DNA from 4 places in the Kluyvera intermedia genome. Region 4 is predicted to be linked to each of the others. Evidence: predicted binding sites of a transcription regulator. Region 4 holds the regulator's gene; each other region holds the start of a gene.

Evidence for each region. Region 4 encodes CRP, which controls carbon source genes, mostly activating them, when cyclic AMP is high. Its sites were predicted from a motif close to ATGTGANNNNNNTCACAT; they were not measured.
Region 1: U0026_RS07975 (mannitol dehydrogenase family protein) is a predicted target of CRP. The motif match lies at 3,024-3,041, and genes of this name have one in related genera.
Region 2: U0026_RS21020 (YjcB family protein) is a predicted target of CRP. The motif match lies at 1,831-1,848, and genes of this name have one in related genera.
Region 3: hpt (hypoxanthine phosphoribosyltransferase) is a predicted target of CRP. The motif match lies at 2,427-2,444, and genes of this name have one in related genera.

What each region holds. Positions count from the first base shown of each region.
Region 1 is NZ_CP139986.1:1,662,935-1,667,442, reverse strand. Features, by position in the region: gene setB (sugar efflux transporter SetB) at 1-473, shown strand, start outside; gene U0026_RS07990 (YkgJ family cysteine cluster protein) at 470-724, opposite strand; gene yeiP (elongation factor P-like protein YeiP) at 879-1,451, shown strand; gene uxuA (mannonate dehydratase) at 1,735-2,925, opposite strand; gene U0026_RS07975 (mannitol dehydrogenase family protein) at 3,133-4,508, shown strand, end outside.
Region 2 is NZ_CP139986.1:4,366,393-4,370,900, reverse strand. Features, by position in the region: gene U0026_RS21025 (MltF family protein) at 1-1,285, opposite strand, end outside; gene U0026_RS21020 (YjcB family protein) at 1,424-1,705, opposite strand; gene soxS (superoxide response transcriptional regulator SoxS) at 1,961-2,290, opposite strand; gene soxR (redox-sensitive transcriptional activator SoxR) at 2,378-2,836, shown strand; gene U0026_RS21005 (NCS2 family permease) at 3,234-4,508, shown strand, end outside.
Region 3 is NZ_CP139986.1:3,863,909-3,868,416, forward strand. Features, by position in the region: gene U0026_RS18700 (ABC transporter ATP-binding protein) at 1-870, opposite strand, end outside; gene can (carbonate dehydratase) at 972-1,634, shown strand; gene hpt (hypoxanthine phosphoribosyltransferase) at 1,762-2,298, opposite strand; gene U0026_RS18715 (glucose/quinate/shikimate family membrane-bound PQQ-dependent dehydrogenase) at 2,505-4,508, shown strand, end outside.
Region 4 is NZ_CP139986.1:468,935-473,442, forward strand. Features, by position in the region: gene argD (bifunctional acetylornithine/succinyldiaminopimelate transaminase) at 1-525, shown strand, start outside; gene U0026_RS02120 (YccS/YhfK family putative transporter) at 518-2,593, opposite strand; gene crp (cAMP-activated global transcriptional regulator CRP) at 2,646-3,278, opposite strand; gene U0026_RS02130 (OsmC family protein) at 3,583-3,987, shown strand; gene U0026_RS02135 (phosphoribulokinase) at 4,047-4,508, opposite strand, start outside.

The sequences.
Region 1 (4,508 bases), 1.2 Mb from region 4:
TCAATATGCCGCTGTATATCATCAACGAACTGCACCTGCCGGAGAAACTGGCTGGGGTCATGATGGGCACCGCTGCCGGTCTTGAAATCCCCACTATGTTGATTGCAGGCTATTTTGCTAAACGTCTCGGGAAACGCTTCCTGATGCGCATCGCGGCGGTGGCGGGCCTTCTCTTCTATATCGGCATGTTGACCTTTAATAGCCCGGCGCTGCTGTTAGCCATGCAGCTACTGAACGCCATTTACATCGGTATTCTCGGTGGGATTGGGATGCTTTATTTCCAGGATTTGATGCCGGGGCAAGCCGGTTCAGCCACCACGCTGTATGCCAATACCTCACGCGTGGGCTGGATTATCGCCGGTTCGCTGGCAGGGATCGTGGCTGAAATCTGGAACTACCACACGGTATTCTGGATTGCGCTGGTGCTGTGCGTCAGCACGATTGTTTGTCTGACCCGAATTAAAGACGTTTAGGGCGCAGTCAACGCTTCCAGATGTAACAACCAGGTCATCGCTTCGATTCGGGTTGCGCCGCACATATCAGATGCCGGTTGCAGCCCAGCGCACACTTTCGGGCGCAAAGGTGAGCCAAAGATTTTACAACGTTGAAGTTCATCTAATTGAATGCATGGCGTATTAGCAGGTTTGCCATGCGGCATACCCGGAATCGGACTGGATATAGAAGGTGCGGTGCAGCAAGCGCCGCAGTCTGGACGACATTCCATCGCGGGCTCTGGATTTGAGGATTGAGTCAGTTGTGGCGCACAGTACCACCTTTTGGTCAGCGATGGCAAAAGCCTTTAATTCCTCTTGCCTGAAACGCCCGGCACGAGTACTTTTACGCGATATTTTCGACACCCTTTTCACAGGATAACTGCAATGCCAAGAGCGAACGAAATCAAAAAAGGTATGGTGCTGAATTACAACGGCAAGCTGCTGATTGTAAAAAACATTGATATTCAGTCACCGAGCGCCCGTGGCGCGGCAACGCTGTACAAAATGCGTTTTTCCGACGTCAGCACCGGTCTGAAAGTGGAAGAACGCTTTAAAGGCGACGACATGGTCGATACCGTGACCTTAAACCGCCGCTTCGTTGACTTCTCTTACATTGATGGCAACGAGTACGTGTTCATGGATAAAGAAGACTATACCCCGTATATCTTCGCTCACGATCAGATTGCTGATGAACTGCAGTTCATCCCAGAAGGTGGTATGCCGGATATGCAGGTTCTACTGTGGGACGGCCAGGTTCTGGCGCTGGAATTGCCGCAGACGGTGGATCTGGAAATCACCGAAACCGCACCGGGCATTAAAGGGGCTTCTGCAAGCTCCCGTACTAAACCTGCTACCCTGACCACCGGTCTGGTTGTTCAGGTGCCTGAGTACCTGACCACCGGTGAGAAAATTCGCGTTCATATCGAAGAAAAACGCTATATGTGCCGCGCGGACTAATCACGACACCCGGAGTCGATGCTAGCGGCATCTCGTCCGGGCCAGCGGGCGTAGCCGGCATCCGGCAACGTGCACTGTTATGCCTGATGGCGCTGCGCTTATCAGTCCTGCGATAGCGCGCATGGGTAGCACTGCCGAGCGAATGCGACGCCGGGATGAAGCACCGCACATCGCCCCATAAAAAAGGACAGCCGTTTGGCTGTCCTTTTTTGTTGCTGCCAGATACTCCACACGGGCAAGCTTCGAGGCCCAAAGCCGCACCAGTGTGAAGAGAAATCCTCGATTACAGCAGGTCGCGGAATTTGGTCATTTTCAGCGCCAGTTCAACGCCGCGCACTTCCGCCAACCCTTTCAGGCGACCAATCGCCGAGTACCCCGGGTTGGTTTTCTTCTTCAGGTCGTCCAGCATTTGGTGACCGTGGTCAGGACGCATTGGAATTGGGCGCAGATCGCCCGCTTTCTTACGGCGTTGCTCTTCGGTCAAAATCGCGTCAACAACCGCCACCATGTTTACATCACCCTGTAAGTGTGCGCCTTCATGGAAGGTTTTCGGGTTTTCTTCACGGCAGGTCGAACGCAGGTGCGTAAAGTGGATACGATCGCCAAAAGTCTCGATCATTTTCACCAGATCGTTGTCTGCGCGTACGCCGTAAGAACCGGTACACATGGTAAAACCGTTATTAATACTGTCGACGGTCTCTTTCAACCACTGCATATCTTCAATGGTAGAGATAATGCGTGGCAGACCGAGGATTGGACGCGGTGGATCGTCCGGATGAACGGCCAGACGTACGCCCGCTTCTTCAGCAACCGGCACAATCGCACGCAGGAATACGGCCATATTTTCACGCAGCTGATCTTTGCTGATGTGATCGTATTCCGCCAGACGCGCGCGGAACTGGTCAAGGGTATACCCCTCTTCCGCACCAGGCAGGCCCGCGATGATGTTGCGGGTCAATTTGGTGACTTCCGCTTCGCTCATCGCATTAAAATAGGCCAGCGCCTGACGTTGTTCTTCGTCGGTATAATCGTTTTGCGCACCGTTACGTTTGAGGATATGCAGTTCGAATGCGGCAAAGGCAATCTGATCAAAACGCAGGGCTTTAGAGCCGTCTGCCAGCGTGTACTCAAGGTCGGTACGCGTCCAATCGAGGATTGGCATGAAGTTGTAGCACACGGTATCAATACCGCACACCGCGAGGTTACGGATGCTCTGCTGATAGTTAGCAATCCAGGTCTGGCACTGGCCAGAGCCGGTTTTGATATCTTCATGCACCGGGATACTTTCAACGACCGACCAGGTCAGCCCTTTTTCAGCCAGCACAGCCTGACGCTGTTTAATTTCGTCAACAGGCCATACCTGACCGTTAGGAATGTGGTGCAAAGCCGTTACAACACCCGTTGCGCCAGCCTGACGCACATCATCAAGAGATACCGGATCGTTCGGGCCGTACCAACGCCAGGTTTGTTCCATTGCCTCACCTCAAATAAAGTTGTTATACCAATAAAATCACCGTTAATGACGACTACCATACAGGCTTATTTATGACGGTCAAACAATCCGCCTGGATTGATTGATCCAGCTCACATTAACGCGATAAATACGGCACACCAATTTGATTTGCTGTCATATAACTTTACACTGCCGACGTTAATTAATGGTTAATCGGATGTGTAGATAATGAAGACAATAGCCTCCAGCACCCTTCCCGCAAACGTGCAGTTACCACAATATGCCAGGCAACAACTACGTTCGCGCATTGTGCACTTCGGTTTTGGTGCCTTTCATCGTGCGCACCAGGCGTTGCTGACCAACCGAGTACTGAATCAGCACGGTGGCGACTGGGGCATTTGTGAAATTAGCCTGTTCAGCGGCGATGTACTGATGAGTCAGCTGCGTCAGCAGGATCATCTGTTTACCGTGATGGAAAAAAGCGCAGCCGGTAACCAGCCGATTATCGTTGGTGCGGTGAACGAGTGTCTGAACGCTAAGCTGGACTCATTGGCGGCTATTATCGAAAAATTCTGCGAACCGCAGGTGGCGATTGTGTCATTGACCATCACCGAGAAAGGCTATTGCATCGACCCGGCAACAGGGCATCTGGATCTGACTCAGCCGCGCATCATTCACGATCTCCATTCACCGACGGAGCCTCATTCTGCGCCCGGGATCCTCGTTGAAGCCCTGCATCGCCGCCGCGAACGCGGTCTGCCAGCATTTACCGTTCTCTCCTGCGATAACATTCCCGACAACGGTCACGTGGTGAAAAACGCGGTGCTGGATATGGCTAAGCAGCGTTCCCCGCAGCTAGCAAACTGGATTGCTGAACATGTCAGCTTTCCGGGCACCATGGTTGACCGTATCGTTCCCGCCGCAACCAAAGACTCACTGGCGGAAATCACCCGCGAGCTCGGCGTAGAAGATCCGTGCGCCATTAGCTGCGAACCGTTTATTCAGTGGGTAATAGAAGATAACTTCGTCGCCGGTCGCCCGGATTGGGGCAGCGTTGGCGCACAGATGGTCGATGATGTTCTCCCGTGGGAAGAGATGAAGCTACGCATGCTAAACGGTAGCCATTCATTCCTCGCGTATCTGGGCTATCTGGCGGGCTATGCGCACATCAGCGACTGTATGCAGGATGCCTCATTTCGTCGTGCCGCGCGCCATTTGATGATGGCGGAACAGGCGCCGACATTACGCATCACCCATGTTGATTTCGATGCCTATGCCGACAGTCTGATTGAGCGTTTCAGTAACCCGGCATTGCAGCACCGCACCTGGCAAATCGCCATGGACGGCAGTCAAAAGCTTCCCCAGCGGTTACTTGACGGTATTCGTATCCATCTAAACGAAGGCTCTCGCTGGTCGCTGCTGGCGCTGGGTGTTGCCGCCTGGATGCGCTATGTCAGCGGCACGGACGATGCCGGGAATACCATTGATATCCGCGACCCACTGGCTGAAAAAATTCACAACCTTGTGAGCAACAGCAGCAATGACAGCCGCGTCGAAGCGTTACTGACCTTACAGGAAATTTTTGGTCGCGACCTACCCGCCAA
Region 2 (4,508 bases), 840 kb from region 4:
GAGCAATACGCGCTGGCCCAGCATTATAGGAGGCGAAGGAAAACAGTGCCTTATCTAGCTGCGTCATGGGTTCATCGGCATAGTAGCGATCGATCATCCAGCGCATATATTTCACCCCAGCATGAATATTGGGATCCAGCTGTTTGATGTCGCCCACCTTCAACTCTTTACCGGTTTTTGGCATCACCTGCATCACGCCAATCGCCCCAACATGGCTGCGTACCGACTGATCGAGCCGTGATTCCTGATATCCCTGCGCGGCCATCAATAGCCAGTCAACATCATAACGGTCGCCATATTTTCTAAACACCTCCACCATCTTGAGAAACTTGCGTCGCTCCCTCTCTGCGGCGACATTTTTGACATAGCTTGCGCTCTTCAGATAGCGCAACAAAAGTGTATTACCCAGCGTACTGCCCTGGCGGTGGTCTTTGACAAAATCATTCAGCTCAGCCAGCAGCTTCGGATTATTTTTACGCACGGCCCAGGCAATGCTGCCGTCATCTCGGAGCACCACCTTTTCGTGTACCTCAATTTTGGGGAATACCTGTTTCCAGAATACGGCTTTATGGCGGTCGACCACGGTCAGAGGGATAAGCCCCGCGTTAAGCATCTCCAGTAAATCCTCATCTTCCAGTGCTTCGGGAGCGGGTTTGATGGTTACCGGAGGGCGCTTCTCTTTGGCGAAACGCGCATTTAGGGTAAGCACGCTTTCGTAATAGCTTGATGAAAGACGCACAAATACCGTCTTGCCGGAGAGATCGTCGAGGTTTTTTACCTGTGGAGAGGCGGGGCCTGAGATCAGTAACTCCTTGATCCCGGAGTAGAGTGGCTCGGTGAAGGCGACCTCTTTTTGGCGGGAAGGGGTGATGGTCAGGTTTGCGGCCGCGATATCCCCTTTACCTTCATTGAGGGCGCTAAAAAGCGTATCTCGCGTTACCGGGACGAAGATAATACGTACCTTAAGATGGCGCTGCTTCAGCTTTTTATCTTTTGCCAACTGCGCGTTAAGGCTTTGTTCAAACGCAGCGAAAATATCGTGAGTTGCCCCGCGCTGCTGGCCTTTGGTGATGAAAAAAAAGGTCTTGCTGTAGGTGGTCAACACCCGGATCACTCGTCGGTCTTGCATGCCGGGAAGATCGCCCGTCCACGGCTGCATGATCGTTTCGATATTGACCTCTAGAGTGTCGGAAGGCTCACTCTCCGTCGAGGCAGCATAAGCGGGTTGAAGCAGCAGAACGCTGAGGCAGGGAATGATAAAACGATAGAAAGGGACGGTGTTCATGGTGCGGCACTCCGCAGGGCGCATCCGTTTATTTTAGTCGATGGAGAGTAAAACACCTGGTGTGGAAAGGGTTTTCCCTGGTGAATTTGGGCAATAAAAAACCCCGATAAATCGGGGTTTTAGCAGTTTCATCAGCACTCAATACATCGGCACCGGCCATTCAGGCGGCGCATGACTCATCACTTCAACCATCACATCTTTGATGTTATTAAAGATGGTCGAAATATCCACCAGAGTAATCCCCAGTAAGCCCGTCGCGAACCAGCAAGCTGCTGCGACACCCAGCATACCGCTGATCACTGCCAGCCCGGCGTAGTCTGATTTACGAAGTTGAATCTTCAGGGTACTGGCGATAAACATCAGTACTGCGCTGGTTAACGGCCAACGTAGCAGCGCGACGCCTGCGGTAATGGAAACCATGAAACCTTATCCTCAGAGATAAACAAGACATTGCCCTGACAGCGCGTTGTTCACTGAGGCACGAGGCGCTCTGGCTATCTGAAGGCATCAAACGAGATGAAACGCTGTTTCTGTTTCATTCTATTTTGTGAACTATATCACGTTTGTTGTTTTATTCACCAGAGGCGGGCGCAGGATTTTTGTCAGTAAAATAACCGTTAAAAGGGTATGGGAATGGTGCTGCCGCGCGGTGTGCGACGGCAGCAAAGAGGCATATTAAGCGGAGATCTGATGACGATAGGCTGTCGGTGTACGGTCGAATTCACGGCGGAATACGCGGGAAAACGTCTGCTGCGAAACGTAACCCAGATCCATCGCGATATCGAAGATGGGTCGCTGGGTGGTGCGCAGCGCTTCCGCCGCCAGCAACAGACGCCGCTGGCGAATGTAATCACCCAACGTTTGATGCATCACGGTGCGGAACATCCGTTGCAGGTACCACTTCGAATAGCCGGATTTTTTGGCCACGATATCGATATTAAGCGGTTGCTCGATATGTTCATCTATCCATTCAATAAGCGTCTGAATAATTTCCCGATGGGACATAAGGCTCTCCCCGTTGTCTATTTTCGCGTCGATTTCTGTTCTGAGGGCGAGTATAATTCCTCAAGTTAACTTGAGGTAAAGCGGATTATGGAAAAAAAATCGACGAGAATAAAAACGCTGCTTTCACCGGGTGAAGTAGCGAAACGAACTGGCGTAGCGGTATCTGCGTTACATTTTTATGAAAGCAAAGGGCTGATTCGCAGCACGAGAAACAGCGGCAATCAGCGGCGCTATAAGCGCGATGTTTTGCGCTACGTGGCGATTATTAAAATTGCCCAGCGCTTAGGGATCCCGCTCGGCACCATTGGTGAATCTCTGCGCGTTCTACCGGAAAACCACACGCTGGGGCCGAAAGACTGGAAGCATTTCACCACCCAATGGCGCGAAGAGCTGGATAAACGCATCCACGCCATGGAAGCGCTGCGCGATCAACTCAACGGCTGCATTGGTTGCGGTTGTATGTCATTGCGTGACTGCCCGTTGCGTAACCCAGGTGATAAATTGGGTGAAGAGGGCACCGGTGCGCGACTGTTAGAAGACGAATAATCCATGCCGGGTGATTGCGACATTTATGCCACAGAATTGTTGCCAGATTGCGCATTAACGATAACGTTTGCGCATGGGTTGGTGAATTCTTCATCGGCAATCGTTAATTTTGATACAGCAGGGCAAACTTCTGTTGAAAAAGAGGGTATAAAAGCCAGATAATCGTTTGCCTCGAATTTTCGGACGCATCTTACGTCGAAAACGACAGGCTCACCTCATTGCGCAAACGCGCAAATGGGGACTTCCGATTATCGTTTTGTCTGCGCGGAGTTAATCGTTTGCTTTTTTGTGGCTCCCCTATTGCCGCAATGTAGCACAAGGAGATGACGCTTAACTGGCAGTGGATGTTCCACCACGCAGACGAACGAATGATAAAAACTCTCAGGGGATGTTTTCTATGTCTACGCCTTCAGCGCGTACCGGCGGTTCGTTAGACGCCTGGTTTAAAATTTCTGCACGTGGTAGCTCCGTTCGTCAGGAGATTGTTGCCGGTCTTACGACCTTCCTGGCAATGGTGTACTCGGTTATTGTTGTGCCGGGTATGCTGGGTAAAGCAGGCTTCCCGCCAGCCGCGGTCTTCGTCGCGACCTGTCTGGTTGCGGGCGTAGGTTCAATTGTCATGGGTCTGTGGGCAAACCTGCCGCTAGCCATTGGCTGCGCCATTTCACTGACTGCCTTCACCGCATTTAGCCTGGTACTGGGCCAGCAGATCAGCATTCCGGTGGCTCTGGGTGCCGTCTTCCTGATGGGCGTGCTGTTTACCATTATCTCTGCTTCTGGGATCCGTAGCTGGATTTTGCGCAATTTGCCGCAGGGCATTGCGCACGGCACCGGTATCGGTATTGGTCTGTTCCTGCTGCTGATTGCCGCTAACGGCGTGGGCATGGTTGTTAAAAACCCCATTGAAGGTCTGCCGGTTGCGCTGGGCAAATTCGATAGCTTCCCGGTTATCATGACGCTGATTGGTCTGGCGATGATCATCGGTCTGGAAAAACTGAAGGTGCCAGGCGGTATTCTGCTGACCATCATCGGTATCTCCATTGTTGGCCTGATTTTCGATCCCAACGTGCACTTCTCTGGCATCTTCGCCATGCCATCCCTGAGTGATGACAACGGCAACTCGCTTATCGGTAGCCTGGATATCATGGGGGCCCTGAACCCAATCGTGCTGCCAAGCGTATTGGCGCTGGTGATGACGGCGGTATTTGACGCCACCGGTACCATTCGTGCTGTAGCCGGTCAGGCCAATCTGCTGGATAAAGACGGTCAGATCATCAACGGCGGCAAAGCGCTGACTACCGACTCCCTGAGCAGCGTGTTCTCCGCAGTCGTCGGTGCGGCTCCAGCGGCGGTGTACATTGAATCTGCAGCAGGTACGGCAGCGGGCGGTAAAACGGGTTTAACCGCGGTGACCGTGGGTATCTTGTTCCTGCTGATCCTGTTCCTCTCTCCGCTGTCTTACCTGGTTCCAGGCTATGCGACCGCACCTGCGCTGATGTACGTCGGCCTGCTGATGCTGAGCAACGTGGCGCGCATCGACTTCAACGATTTTGTTGACGCGATGTCTGGCCTGATTACTGCAGTGATGATTGTGCTGACCTGTAACATCGTGACCGGCATCATGATCGGCTTCGCGACGCTGGTTATTGGTCGCGTGGTCTCCGGTGAATGG
Region 3 (4,508 bases), 1.3 Mb from region 4:
GTTGGCTTTGTTACGCATACTCAACACCTGAACGCCCTGTGCGCTCAACTGCGCAAAGACGCTGTTAATCCCCTGCTCACGCAGCACTTCAACTTCCAGCGTTGAAGTATCCACCAGGCTGTACTGGTAGCCTTCAAGCTTCGGCAGCGGGCTTTTTGGCGCAAGGTCGAGAATAAAGGTCTCTGATTTCAGCTTGGAGAGCAGATTCTTCATCGAGGTGTTTTCCACCAGTTCGCCGCGCTGGATAATGCCGATATTACGGCACAGCATTTCTGCCTCTTCCAGATAGTGGGTGGTGAGAATAATGGTGGTGCCTTTGTCATTGAGATCTTTGAGGAATCCCCACATGGAACGGCGCAACTCGATATCCACGCCCGCCGTAGGTTCATCCAGGATCAGCAGTTTTGGCTCATGCATTAGCGCACGGGCAATCATCAGGCGACGCTTCATCCCGCCGGAGAGCATCCGCGCGCGTTCGTTGCGTTTTTCCCACAAATCAAGCTGCTTGAGGTATTTTTCGCTGCGGATAACCGCATCTTTGTGCTCTACGCCGTAGTAACCCGCCTGGTTCACCACGATTTGCTGCACGGTTTCAAATGGGTTGAAGTTAAATTCCTGCGGCACCAGTCCCAGCTGGCGTTTGGCATTCACCACGTCCTTTTGCAGGTCGTAGCCAAAGACGCTGACGCGCCCGGAAGTTTTATTCACCAGCGAACTGATAATGCCGATGGTCGTTGATTTACCTGCGCCGTTCGGCCCCAGAAGCGCGTAAAAATCACCGGCTTCGACTTTTAAATCTATCCCACGCAGCGCCTGTAAGCCGCCAGGATAGGTCTTCGTCAGTTGCTCTAATTCCAGTGCAATGGTCATCGGTTTTTGCTTACCTTACATTCTGATACTTGATATCTGGTTTTAAAAAATCAGGAGTTGCCCTATATTAGCCCAACGCAAATTACTGGGTTAATGCCTCCATGAACGACATAGATACACTCATCAGCAACAATGCACTATGGTCAAAGATGCTGATAGAAGAGGATCCCGGATTTTTTGAGAAACTGTCGCAAGCGCAAAAGCCGCGCTTTTTATGGATTGGGTGCTCAGACAGTCGCGTACCCGCCGAACGTCTGACCGGGCTCGAGCCAGGCGAACTGTTTGTTCACCGCAATGTGGCGAACCTTGTCATCCACACCGATCTTAACTGCCTTTCCGTGGTGCAGTATGCCGTTGATGTGCTGGAAGTTGAACACATTATTATCTGCGGGCACTACGGCTGCGGTGGCGTTCAAGCGGCAATCGAAAACCCGGAACTGGGTTTAATCGACAACTGGCTGCTGCACATCCGCGATATCTGGTTCAAACATAGCTCATTGCTGGGCGAGATGCCGCCGGAACGTCGTCTTGATACGCTTTGCGAGCTGAACGTAATGGAACAGGTGTATAACCTGGGACACTCCACCATCATGCAATCAGCATGGAAGCGTGGTCAGAAAGTGATGATTCACGGATGGGCTTATGGGATTCATGACGGCCTGCTGCGCGATCTTGACGTAACAGCCACCAGCCGCGAAACCCTGGAGCAGCGTTACCGCCACGGGATTTCCAATCTCAAGCTCAAGCACATCAACCATAAATAAGGGCAATAACCCCTTGTAGCCCGGACGAGGCGGAACGCCGACTCCGGGGCAGTTCGGTGCATATCCCGGCGTCGCCATGCTCGGCCGGGCTATACCACCGTCAGCGCCATCAGGCACCGCGACAAACTTACTCGTCCAGCATCACCACTTTGCCCACATACGGCAGATGACGATAACGCTGAGCGTAGTCGATACCATAACCGACCACGAACTCATCCGGGATGGCAAAGCCGACAAACTCAACCGGCACTTCAACTTCGCGGCGGGTCGGTTTATCCAGCAGAGTACAAATCGCCAGTGACTTTGGTTCACGCAAGCGCAGAATCTCGCGCACTTTCGACAGGGTGTTACCTGAGTCGATAATGTCTTCAACGATAAGCACGTCTTTGCCACGAATATCTTCGTCGAGATCTTTGAGGATTTTCACATCGCGAGTGGTAGACATACCGCTGCCATAGCTGGAGGCCGTCATAAAATCGACTTCGTGCGGAACCTGCACTTCACGGCACAGGTCAGCCATGAACATGAACGAGCCACGCAGAAGACCCACCAGCACCATTTCGCTGCCGCTATCTTTATAGCGCTCGTTAATCAGATGACCTAATTCGGCGATACGCGCTTTGATCTCCGCTTCCGGGATCATCACTTCAACAGTATGTTTCATTTAACTAACCACATGATTTTAAATGTACATCACTCAACCTGTTAGCCCAGAGCCACAAGGTTGATCAGCAAGCGGGAAAGTATACCAGCAAAACGAATCAGGCGGCTAATTCGATAATAAAGCTCAATTTGTGATTTCGATCACACTTGTTAAATCCTATAATGAAATGAAAGCAATAATTAACAAAACAAAACGGGCACATTTCTATGGCAGAAACAAAATATCAACAATCACGGTTACTCGTGAGGCTAACAGCCCTCTTTGCCGCATTCTGCGGGCTGTATCTGTTAATCGGCGGTATCTGGCTGGTCGCTATCGGCGGCTCCTGGTACTACCCTATCGCCGGCGTGGTGATGTTGGGTATTACCGCAATGTTATGGCGTGCGAAGCGCTCGGCGCTGTGGTTGTACGCCGCGCTGCTGCTCGTCACCATGATTTGGGGCGTCTGGGAGGTCGGCTTCGATTTCTGGGCGTTGACCCCGCGCAGCGACGTACTGGTCATCTTCGGCGTATGGCTGATTTTGCCGTTCGTCTGGCGTCGACTGGTCGTTCCTTCCAGTGGTGCCGTTTCCGCTCTCCTCGTCGTGCTGTTGATCAGTGCCGGTATCCTCACCTGGGCGGGCTTTAACGACCCGCAAGAGGTTAACGGCACGCTGAGCGCTGACGCCACGCCTGCCGAACCTATCTCACCGGTTGCCGACCAGGATTGGCCAGCCTACGGACGTAATCAGGAAGGTCAGCGTTTCTCGCCGCTCAAGCAGATTAACGCCGAGAACGTGCACAAGCTGAAGGAAGCGTGGGTATTCCGCACCGGCGATCTGAAGCAGCCAAACGATCCGGGTGAAATTACCAACGAGGTCACGCCGATTAAAATCGGTAACATGCTCTACCTGTGTACCGCTCACCAGCGCGTGTTCGCGCTCGACGCGGCCACCGGTAAAGAGAAGTGGCACTTTGACCCACAACTGGGTACCGACCCGAGCTTCCAGCACGTGACCTGTCGCGGCGTGTCTTACCATGAAGCCACCACCGACAATGCGTCACCTGACGTGGTTGCCGATTGTCCGCGCCGCATTATTCTGCCGGTCAACGACGGTCGCTTGTTTGCGCTGAATGCTGATACCGGTAAGCCGTGTGAGTCCTTTGCCAACAAAGGTATTCTCAATCTGCAAACCAATATGCCGGTCACCACGCCTGGCATGTATGAACCGACTTCACCACCTATCGTCACCGATAAAGTGATTGTGATTGCCGGGGCGGTCACCGATAACTTCTCTACTCGTGAGCCGTCTGGCGTTATCCGTGGCTTCGACATCAACAGCGGTAAGCTGCTGTGGGCGTTCGATCCGGGTGCTAAAGATCCGAATGTTATCCCGGGTGATGAGCATCATTACTCCCTGAACTCGCCGAACTCCTGGGCACCTGCTGCCTATGATAAGAAGCTGGATCTGGTTTACCTGCCGATGGGCGTGACCACGCCGGATATCTGGGGTGGTAACCGTACGCCGGAGCAGGAACGCTACGCCAGTTCGATTGTGGCGCTGAATGCGACGACCGGTAAACTGGTGTGGAGCTATCAGACCGTTCACCACGATCTGTGGGATATGGACATGCCGTCACAGCCGACGCTGGCGGATATCACCGTCAACGGTAAAACCGTTCCGGTGGTTTATGCTCCAGCAAAAACCGGCAACATCTTCGTGCTGGATCGTCGTAACGGCGAACTGGTGGTTCCGGCTCCGGAAAAACCGGTTCCACAGGGTGCGGCAAAAGGCGATTACGTCAGCAAAACCCAGCCATTCTCTGATTTGAGTTTCCGTCCGAAGAAAGATCTGACCGGCGCGGATATGTGGGGCGCCACCATGTTTGACCAACTGGTGTGCCGCGTGATGTTCCACCAGATGCGCTATGAAGGCATCTTCACCCCACCGTCTGAGCAAGGCACACTGGTATTCCCGGGTAACCTGGGGATGTTTGAATGGGGCGGTATCTCTGTCGATCCGAACCGTCAGGTAGCAATTGCCAACCCAATGGCGCTGCCGTTTGTGTCAAAACTGATCCCACGTGGCCCGGGTAACCCGATGGAGCCGCCGAAAGATGCGAAATCCAGCGGTACCGAGTCTGGTATTCAGCCACAGTATGGCGTGCCGTTTGGCGTCACGCTAAACGCATTCCTGTCGCCGTTTGGCCTGCCGTGTAAACAGCCAGCC
Region 4 (4,508 bases):
ATGGGCCGCACCGGTTCGTTGTTTGCCTACATGCACTATGGCGTGACGCCGGACATTCTGACCAGCGCCAAAGCGCTGGGCGGCGGTTTCCCGGTCAGTGCGGTGCTGACCACCGAAGATATTGCCAATGCGTTCCACGTCGGTTCACACGGCTCAACCTATGGCGGTAACCCGCTGGCCTGCGCCGTCGCCGGTGCGGCATTCGATATTATCAACACGCCAGAAGTGCTGAACGGCGTCAATGCGAAACGTGAACGGTTTGTGCAGCATTTGCAGCAGATTAATTCGAAGTACGATCTGTTCAGCGATGTACGCGGGATGGGCCTGTTGATTGGTGCTGAGTTGAACGCGAAGTACAAAGGGCGCGCGCGTGATTTCCTCTACGCGGCGGCAGACGTCGGTGTAATGGTACTGAATGCCGGCCCGGACGTGATGCGCTTTGCGCCATCGCTGGTGGTGGAAGAAGTGGATATTGACGAAGGGATGCAGCGCTTCTCGCAGGCCGTGGCGAAAATCGTTAGCTAGCTCGTCGCTTTAACCAGCCGCCATGACGTGGGCGCTGACGCCAGGCCACCGATGAGATGGTGTGCATGGTGTTCAGATGCCCCAGAATACGCTGGAGATGCTGTTCCATGGTGCTTAACGCCCCATGGGACAGCGCGTCCGGCGACTCCATAATGTTCACCTCGCCGCCACTGCCCGCCTCATCATACTCCAGACGCTGCTGACAGCGTTGTAGGGCAATTTCGCACGACTCCAGATACTGTTGCGCCAGATTCGGCGTCAGCATGGTGTGCTCGCGCGCAAGCGTCGTCATCGCGTTGATATGCTCGACGATAAACTGACTGTGGGTGACCCACAGTTTCATGTCTTCCAGATAACGCGGGTTAAAGCCCGGCTCCTGCATGGCCTGATTAAGGGTGTTGAACAGCGTATTGTGGGCCTGGTTTACGCGCATGCGCTGATACGCAAGCTTAGGGGCCTGTGGGTCTGGGCTTAGGATCAGACGAATGGCTTCCTGATCGGCCTCCAGCGCTGCCTGGGCACTTTGTCGCAGTTGACCGCTTTGCCATTGTGGCCACAGCCAGAGCATACCGCCGAAGGCAATCAGGCAGCCGATGATGGTGTCGATAAAGCGGGCAACGATAAACTGTTCACCATTTAACGTGAGAATTTGTAGGGTATATACCGCCGTGACGGTAAAACCAACGGTGGCCCAACCATAGCTGCGGCGAATAATCAGGTAGCTGCTGAGTGTGATAACCAGCATCCCGGCAAGCGCTAGCCCTTGTGGTGCGTGGAAGTGCAGGGCGATGGCTGCAATCACCAGACCAGCAAGCGTACCTGCTGCCCGATGGAAAATTCGTACGCGGGTTGCGCCATAGCCGTTTTGCGTTACCAGCAGTACCGTCATCAGGATCCAATACGGTTTTGGCAGATGCAGCGCTGTGCCCATCAGGCTAGCGATACTCAGCATGACGCTTAGCCTGCCCGCGTTGCGCAGGGCGGGGGATTTTAGCGACAGGTAGCTCTTGATTGCCGGGAACAACGGCAGGCGACGTTCTTTATCCGCCATCAGGTCTCGCGGATACAGTGGGCGCTGGGCTCGTAACACTCTGGCGATTCGGCTGAAGTGCCAGGCGCAGAACTGGCCGACCGGATTATCAGGATGTTGGTCAGCGATTTTTTCCAGCGCGCCAATCTGCTTGTCCATGGTGAAACGGCTAGGGTAGCGGTGGTAGAGAATATCATCCGCCAGCACGCGCAAACGTGCGGCGACGGTCTGAGCGTTCCAGCGGATCACTGCTTCCGCGTGGCTACGCTCAACGAGCTTTTGCACCTCTTCCGGCTGGTGCAGGCTAACGGAGATATGCTCCTGTAAATCCAGCCCTACCTGAAAAGCGCGCAGCAGGCGTTTGTAATCGTTGTGCTGGTTCGCCGCCAGCATGTGCAGCTGCTGGTAGCATTGGGAGATTAAATCCACCACCTTTTGCTGACGGTTTAACAGCGGTGGCAGCGCAGTGCTGGGGTCAGTATGCTGAGTCAGCAGGCTGTACTTGGCTTCACAGTAGTCGGCGAGCTGGCGATAGAGCAGGCTCAGCGATTCGCGCAGCGGCTGTTCGCGCCACATCCAGAACCACCACCAGTTAAATAATCCGTACCACAGTGTGCCGAGCGCATAGAGCAGTAGCGGCTGCCAGATAGGCATATTGCCCGCAAGACTGAGGGTGAAAATAGCGGCAATCAGCGAGGCGGGTAGCAGTCGTCCATGTAACGCGCTGATTTCAGCTGTCACCCCAAGTAAAAGGGCGAGCACGGTCAGGATGAGCGGTAGCGGGACCTCTTTTGCCAGTAATAGCTGTACCGCCAGACTGCATCCGGCAAACAGGCAGCCGCCGATAGTCAGACGTTTGAAAAAACGTTTATGCGGGGTATCAAGACCGGCGATATTGCAGCAAGCGGGAACTAACGAGAACAGCAGGCCTTGTTGAAGATGGCCGAAGAGCAGGCCAATGGCGACCGGCAAACATAACACCAGCGTTTGCCGCAGTGCATAGTTGACTTCCGGGTGGTAAATCAGCCTGCGCCACATGAGGGGAAACAAAAACGGCATACTGCGTTAGCACTATGCCGTTTTGGCTGGATCAGCGGGTGCCGTAGACGACAATCGTTTTGCCGTGTGCGGAGATCAGATTTTGATCTTCCAGCATTTTCAGAATACGGCCCACGGTTTCGCGGGAACAACCAACGATCTGACCGATTTCCTGACGGGTGATTTTAATCTGCATACCGTCTGGGTGGGTCATTGCGTCCGGCTGTTTGGCCAGATTCAGCAGGGTCTGGGCGATACGTCCGGTCACGTCCAGGAATGCCAGGTTGCCGACTTTTTCAGAGGTAATCTGCAGACGACGTGCCATTTGCGAAGACAAACGCATCAGGATGTCTGGGTTTACCTGAATCAGCTGACGGAATTTTTTATAAGAGATTTCAGCAACTTCACAAGCGGTTTTTGCCCGTACCCATGCGCTGCGTTCCTGGCCTTCTTCGAACAGGCCTAACTCGCCGATAAAGTCACCCTGGTTGAGGTAAGAGAGGATCATCTCTTTGCCTTCTTCATCCTTGATGAGTACAGCCACTGAGCCTTTGACGATGTAATACAGCGTTTCAGCTTTTTCACCCTGGTGAATCAGCGTGCTCTTCGATGGGTACTTATGAATATGGCAATGAGACAAGAACCATTCGAGAGTCGGGTCTGTTTGCGGTTTGCCAAGCACCATGCGCGGTTATCCTCTGTTATAAGCTCTTCCCAGCGGCAAAAACATTGCAGCCACTGGTTGCAATAGTATCCTTCCCGTTACCTGGGAAGTCGGCTGTCGAATCGTGCCGCAGCCTGTAATGTGATGTCCTCTGCATACATGCAGTACGTTTATGTATTACCGTAGCATCCCGACTGTTTTAGCATAGCTTTCGGCGCGTGTCTCCTGGTGTCTCGCTTCAGCATGACGGCGATCGCCTTCCATTGCGAGAATTGTTATGTACGCGTAATCTGAGAAGAAAATTGCAACCTGGGAGTTAAATAATATGCAAGCGCGTGTGAAATGGATTGAAGGCTTAACCTTCCTCGGTGAGTCCGCTTCAGGCCACCAGATTTTGATGGACGGCAACTCGGGTGATAAAGCCCCAAGCCCGATGGAAGTGGTCCTGATGGCAGCCGGTGGCTGTAGTGCAATTGATGTGGTTTCCATTTTGCAAAAGGGTCGCAATGACGTCACTGATTGCGAAGTGAAACTGACTTCCGAACGTCGTGAAGAGGCGCCGCGCCTGTTCACACATATCAACCTGCACTTCATCGTGACGGGTAAGGATCTTAAAGATGCCGCGGTTGCTCGTGCGGTGTCCCTGTCTGCTGAGAAATACTGCTCGGTTGCGCTGATGCTCGAAAAAGCGGTGAATATCACCCACTCTTATGAAGTGATTGAAGGCTAATTGCATATGACACGTAGCCCGGCCAAGCGCAGCGCCGCCGGGAACGCTGTTAACGCCGTTTAGCTTCTTCCTTCCATCAAACGCTGCACCAGCGGCATCATGATGAGCTCCATCGCCAGCCCGAGCTTGCCGCCGGGAACCACCAGCGTATTCATGTGCGAAATAAACGATCCTTGCAGCATCGCCAGCAGCCACGGGTAATCGATGTTATCAAGATTACGGAAGTGAATGACCACAAAGCTCTCATCGAGCGATGGAATGCTTTTGGCGGCGAAAGGGTTTGAAGTATCGACCGTCGGGACGCGCTGGAAGTTGATATGTGTGCGGGAAAATTGCGGCGTAATGTAGTTGATGTAGTCCTCCATCGAACGCACCACCGAATCCATCACCGCTTCACGCGAGTGCCCGCGCTCGCTGGTGTCGCGGATCATTTTCTGGATCCACTCAAGGTTAACGATAGGCACCACGCCCACCAACAAATCCACATGGCGCGCGACATCATTTTGTGGCGTCACTACGCC